2 linked regions of the Defluviitalea raffinosedens genome follow. The protein of the gene in region 1 interacts with the protein of each later gene in a pairwise test. Links are inferred from orthologs where the notes say so. Each region holds a gene or a part of one and is shown in the gene's direction. Other genes may lie near its edges.

Region 1 (3,071 bases):
ATTATAGAAGAATTCCAGGCCAGCTTAGATAAAAAATATCCAATCAGCAAAGAATTAGGTGCCCTTTATGATTATATATACAGAAGACTGGTAGAAGCAAATATCAAAAAGGATAAGGTTATTTTAGAAGAAGTATATGGATTAATTAAAGAATTAAGAGATACATGGAAGGAAGCTATGAAACTGGCAAAACATCAGTCTGTGTAATCACGTTTTTCTGGAGGCATTCAGATGACTTATAAAGAAGTCCAGGTGCAGTTAAAAATTTTGTTGGAAATACTGAATAAAAAAAAGAAACTGTTAGAGCAGATTTATACCATTACCGAAAATCAAGCATTAATCCTGGGGTCAAAAGAAAACAATATGGATTTGTTTGATCAGCTTAGTTGTGAAAAAAAACAGCAAATAGATCAAATTAATGATTTGGATAAACACTTTGATGATCTGTATAAAAAGATTTCGTATAATATTCAAAACAATGTTGAGGAATATAAGGACTTAATAAAAAGTTTGCAGGATCAAATTAAAATTATTACGGATATAGGCGTAAAAATCCAAATCCAGGAAGAAAAAAACAGCCAGCTTATTCAAATGAAGTATAAAAATATACGGGAAGAAATAAAAAGCATCACTAAGGGGAAAGTTCAGGCAGTTCAGGTGTATAAAAATATAGCTTCATTTACTGCAAGAAAAATCAAATAATTACCATTTGCAAATATGCACTGGCTTTTTTACTAAAGTCTTGACTTATTTGCCATACCATGATATATTATTGGAGTGGCAAAAGGTCTTTTTTTTATGCCTAAAAATATGGAACTCATTAGTAGTAAGTGGAGGTGGAAGTTGTGAGAGTAAAGATCACTTTGGCATGTACAGAGTGCAAACAAAGAAATTATAACACAACAAAAGAAAAAAGAAATCATCCTGACAGGATGGAAACCAAAAAGTATTGCAGATTCTGCAAAACTCATACTTTACACAAAGAAACCAAGTAGGAAGTACCAAAAGTACTTATAAAGGGAAGTGGAATGATGAAAGAACTCTTTCACCAGTTCAGAGGTGAGTTTAAGAAAATCATTTGGCCCAATCGAGAAGATCTAATCAAACAAACCACAGTAGTTATTGTTACTTCTTTATTGGTAGCAGCGGTTGTTTTTGTTATGGATTTTATTTACAGTAATGGATTCGACTTTATTATGAAAATTTTTGGATAAAAGGATGATTGTATGTCTGACGAGGCAAAATGGTATGTGGTCCATACCTATTCCGGATATGAGAACAAAGTTAAGGCGAATATTGAAAAAGTTATAGAAAACAGAGGTATGCATGACCTCATCCATGAAGTGATTGTACCGCTGCATGATGCAGTTGAAATCAAGAATGGAAAGAAAAAGACAGTTCAGCGAAAAATATTCCCGGGATACGTACTGGTGAAAATGTTGATGACAGATGACACATGGTATGTTGTGAGGAATACTAGAGGAGTAACCGGATTTGTAGGACCTGGTTCAAAACCTGTTCCTCTTTCAGAGGAAGAAATAAGAGGTATGGGCATTGAACTTCCAAAAGCAAAAATTGATATAGAAGTCGGAGATGCTGTAAAAGTCATAACAGGACCGTTTGAGAATTCAGTTGGTGTAATCCAGGAAATCCATGAACATAAACGAACGGCGATTGTGAGATTATCCATGTTTGGACGAGAAACACCAGTTGAACTTGATTTTACTCAGATTCAAAAGATGTAAACAAAGAGCATGCAAAAGCATGAGCAGTGGGAGGGAAATCCCCGCAAATACCACATTATATGGAGGTGCGCTTAAATGGCGAAAAAAGTTACTGGAATGATTAAATTGCAGATTCCTGCAGGAAAGGCAACACCAGCACCACCAGTTGGACCTGCATTAGGACAACATGGTGTAAATATTATGGGATTTTGTAAAGAATTCAATGAAAGAACAGCTCAACAAGCAGGATTAATAATCCCTGTTGTAATCACTGTTTATCAGGACAGAAGCTTTACATTTATCACAAAGACTCCACCGGCAACAGTATTGCTCAAGAAAGCATGTAAAATAGAGTCCGGTTCCGGAGTACCAAATAAGAATAAAGTTGCAACCATTTCCAAAGAAGAAATCAGAAAAATTGCTGAGCTTAAAATGCCAGATTTAAATGCTTCAACTATAGAAGCTGCTATGAGCATGATTGCAGGAACAGCAAGAAGTATGGGAATTGTAGTACAAGACTAATGAACTAAGTATTTAGAACAGTGGGAGGGCATTTGTCCCCGATAATACCACAAGGAGGTAATGAAATGAAAAGAGGAAAAAAATATATCGAAGCTGCGAAATTAATCGATCGTAGCACTCTTTATGAAGCAAGAGAAGCTATGGAATTGGTTCAAAAAGTAGCTATTGCGAAATTTGATGAAACAGTAGAAGCACATATTAAATTAGGTGTTGACTCAAGACACGCGGACCAACAAGTTCGTGGTGCAGTTGTTCTCCCTCATGGAACAGGTAAAACAGTACGTGTACTTGTATTTGCTAAAGGTGATAAAGCAAAGGAAGCAGAAGAAGCAGGAGCAGATTTTGTTGGAGGAGAAGAACTGGTTCCAAAAATCCAAAATGAAGGATGGCTGGAATTTGACGTTGTTGTTGCAACACCAGATATGATGGCTGTTGTTGGACGTCTTGGACGTGTTTTGGGACCAAAAGGCTTAATGCCAAACCCTAAAGCAGGAACCGTTACTATGGACGTTGCAAAAGCAATTGCAGATATTAAAGCCGGTAAAATTGAATACCGTTTAGATAAAACAAATATTATCCACGTACCTATTGGAAAAGTATCTTTTGGTACAGATAAATTACTCGATAACTTCCAAACACTTATGAGTGCAGTTATAAAAGCAAAACCGGCAGCTGCTAAAGGACAATACCTGAAGAGCATTGCCGTATCTTCCACTATGAGCCCTGGAATCAAAATCAATCCTTTGAAGATATCAGAATAATATTCTGGTACAAGCTTTTGGTAAAAATAGTTTATTGCAACAATGTGTTGACAAATACAGAAGA
Region 2 (3,304 bases), on another replicon or contig:
TGGAAATGAGATGAGCTTATTAACGAGGAACAATGAGGACTTAAAATTTATTCAAGCTCAGACGATTATATATCTTAAAAAAGGTAGGACTATTTTACTATGAGATGAGACTAATTCCAGATATGTATATATTTGTTTTAAGATGGACATATAGTATAGAATAATGTTATATTTTTACTATATTCCAAAGTTAAAAGCAAGGAGATGTACTAATGATGGAAGATAAAGATTATGTTGAAAATGATTATGAGCTTGAAGAACAGGACTATTTTGAACGCGAAGAGCAAAAAAGGATTAAAGAAGAATTGGATGCTTTGCTGAGGGAGACGAATCCTCTTAACCAGGAACGCAGGCTCACGGCAGAAGAATTGGAGAACTTTTATAGCCTTACGGCAAGGCGGAAAAAAAAGAAAAGACATAGCTTGAAAAAAAAGATTATGCGTATTGCAGTGCTAGGAACAGGCGCTTTATTAATCATTATAATAATGTGGGTGACATTCAATTCGATACAATCCTTATTTAATAGCAGAGAAACTGAATTAGCCCAGGCAAGTCAACAACAAATAGAAGAATTAAATACCCAAATTAGTAGTTTAAAAAAAGAAAATCAAGAACTATCCTCTGAAAATTTACGTCTGAAATCAGAAATAGAAGAACTTAAGTCTCAAATCCAGGAACAGTCTTTAATCATTTCCCAAGTATCCTCTAAATCCTCTGAAACTGAATCTTCCCAAACCAATGAAAAAAGTGAAACCACAAGTGCACAGACTACTCAGGTTACATATTATACCGTGCAAGAGGGAGATACTTTATGGAAGATCAGTACAAAGTTATACGGCAATGGACGGTATTACAAAAAGATCATGAATTATAATCATTTGAAAAGCGAAAATGATTTAATAAAAGGCATGAAATTAGAAATACCAAAACTGTAAGCATAAAGGTGGTAAAACATGGATAATGATTGGAGCAGTAAGACCCTTGCGGACTTAAGGGAAATAGCAAAAGAACTAGGAGTAAAAAGTGTTTCAAAATACAAAAAAAGTGAACTTATAGAATTAATAAATGAAATCCATTCAATGAATGAAGTCCGTTCGATGGATGAAGTGAAAGAAAACGAAGACAAGGAAATTGCAGATAAAGGAATTGAAGATAAGGAAGATTCTCAGGATGCAATTAAAGTTCCAACGGGAATTGGACAGTTAGACAGTGGGATCGTTGAAGAAGGCGTATTGGAAGTACTGGCAGATGGATATGGTTTTTTACGTTCTGAAAACTATCTTCCGGGGACTAAAGATATTTATGTTTCTCCTTCTCAAATACGACGATTTAATTTAAAAACAGGAGATTTGGTGAAGGGAAATATACGTATTCCTAAAGAAAATGAAAAATTTAGCGCATTATTGTATGTAAAAGAAGTTAATGGAGATCATCCTGATGTTGCAGCCAAACGTCCCAATTTTGAAGATCTAACACCCATCTACCCTACAGAAAAAATTCGTTTGGAATGTGACCAATTAGAGCTGTCCACGAGACTTATTGATTTAATAGCGCCTATAGGAAAAGGTCAGAGAGGAATGATTGTAGCACCTCCTAAAGCAGGGAAAACAGTGCTTTTAAAAAAGATTGCCAATGCAATCACTAAAAACCATCCGGAAGCCAGACTGATTGTACTTCTCATAGATGAAAGACCCGAAGAAGTAACTGACATGAAGCAATCCATTCAAGGAGAAAATGTTGAAGTCGTTTATTCAACTTTCGACGAACAACCAGAGCATCACAAAAGGGTTGCAGAGATGGTATTGGAAAGGGCTAAAAGGCTGGTAGAACAGAAAAAAGATCTTATTATTTTATTAGACAGCATTACCCGTTTGGCAAGGGCCTATAATCTTACAATTCCTCCCAGTGGCAGGACTTTATCTGGAGGTCTTGATCCTGCTGCACTTCATATGCCTAAAAAATTCTTCGGAGCCGCAAGAAATATTAAGGAAGGCGGTAGTCTCACGATTCTAGGAACAGCTTTAGTAGAAACAGGAAGTAAAATGGATGAAGTGATCTTTGAAGAATTTAAGGGAACAGGAAATATGGAATTGGTTTTAGACAGAAGGCTCTCAGAAAAACGCATCTTTCCAGCTATTGATATTTACAAGTCAGGAACCAGAAGAGAAGAACTGCTTCTTAACCAAAACGAACTGGAAGTGGTTTATGGAATACGCAAAGCCATGAGTCGTATGACTTCTACTGATGTAACAGAAAGTATTATTGATACGCTTATGCATACAAAAAATAATCAGGAGTTTATCAGTATTATTGAGAAAAAATTGTAAATTAAAACTACCCTTGCAACAATGGAAGGTATATGTTATAATACGAATGTTGTCGCTATAGAGATATTATATAGAGAAATAAAACGGATAAAAGTCTAAAGCAGATATTGTGTGAAAGAGGTGAAAAGAATGAAAGCAGATATTCATCCAAATTATGAAGAAGCTACAGTAGTATGTAACTGTGGAAATACTTTTAAAACAGGTTCTGTAAAGAAAGAAATACGTGTAGAAGTTTGTTCCCAATGTCATCCTTTCTATACCGGGAAACAAAAAGCAGCAGCGGCAAAAGGTCGTATTGATAAGTTCAATAAAAGATATGGAATTGGGCAAGAACAGTAAGGGGTTGAGGCGGTTGCACTCAACCCTTTTTTTTAAACAAGGAAAATTGATCCTGCTTGAAAGAATTAAGTTTTTTGTTCAAAAATGCGATAGTTCTGTAAGTTATGAATAGAAGGGTTAATTTGTTAACAATATGACAGGGGGTGAGGGATTTGAAGCGTACAAATGTTGGCGGGCAGGCCGTTATTGAAGGCGTTATGATGAGAGGATCAAAAACTTATACTGTGGCAGTTAGAAAACCGGACCAGGAAATCGTTATGGATAAAAAGCCAGTTACTGCTATTATGACGAAGTATGCTATATTTAAACTTCCTCTTCTTAGAGGTGTTGCAGTGTTTATCGATTCTATGGTGATAGGGATTAAAACATTGGCGTATTCTGCAGAATTTTTTGAAGTGGAAGAGGAAAGCAAACCTTCAAAGGTTGAAGAGTATCTAGAGAAAAAACTTGGGGATAAATTAGAAGATTATTTGATAGGATTTTCAATTGTTGTATCCATTATATTGGGGATTGCTTTATTTATGGTGACACCTCTTTTCTTATCCAGATTATTTAAGAATTTCATTACCAATGTTTGGCTTCAAAATCTCTTAGAAGGTGCTATTAGAATTGCTATTTTTCTTATTTATATTTATTTG

The links.
Region 2: the proteins of nusG (region 1) and rho interact in binary tests that used the Escherichia coli proteins (3 or more experiments, as listed by UniProt). The link is inferred for Defluviitalea raffinosedens from one-to-one orthologs.

What each region holds. Positions count from the first base shown.
Region 1 is NZ_JAFBEP010000001.1:207,103-210,173, reverse strand. Bases 250-2,985 are described here. They hold nusG (transcription termination/antitermination protein NusG), read left to right. Parts: upstream 250-1,226; coding sequence 1,227-1,745; downstream 1,746-2,985. Other genes in these bases: rplA (50S ribosomal protein L1), read left to right, coding at 2,312-2,985; rplK (50S ribosomal protein L11), read left to right, coding at 1,821-2,246; secE (preprotein translocase subunit SecE), read left to right, coding at 1,032-1,214; rpmG (50S ribosomal protein L33), read left to right, coding at 846-995; JOD07_RS01045 (flagellar export chaperone FlgN), read left to right, coding at 250-702. Outside these bases: flagellar export chaperone FliS, read left to right, coding at 1-207; more of JOD07_RS01045, read left to right, coding at 232-249; more of rplA, read left to right, coding at 2,986-3,007. UniProt on the Escherichia coli protein: Part of the processive rRNA transcription and antitermination complex (rrnTAC). The complex forms an RNA-chaperone ring around the RNA exit tunnel of RNA polymerase (RNAP).
Region 2 is NZ_JAFBEP010000005.1:65,726-69,029, reverse strand. What follows is about bases 172-3,140. They hold rho (transcription termination factor Rho), read left to right. Parts: upstream 172-953; coding sequence 954-2,327; downstream 2,328-3,140. Other genes in these bases: JOD07_RS05690 (DUF1385 domain-containing protein), read left to right, coding at 2,819-3,140; rpmE (50S ribosomal protein L31), read left to right, coding at 2,457-2,666; JOD07_RS05705 (LysM peptidoglycan-binding domain-containing protein), read left to right, coding at 213-935. Also shown: JOD07_RS05710 (hypothetical protein), read left to right, coding at 1-103; more of JOD07_RS05690, read left to right, coding at 3,141-3,304. UniProt on the Escherichia coli protein: Facilitates transcription termination by a mechanism that involves Rho binding to the nascent RNA, activation of Rho's RNA-dependent ATPase activity, and release of the mRNA from the DNA template.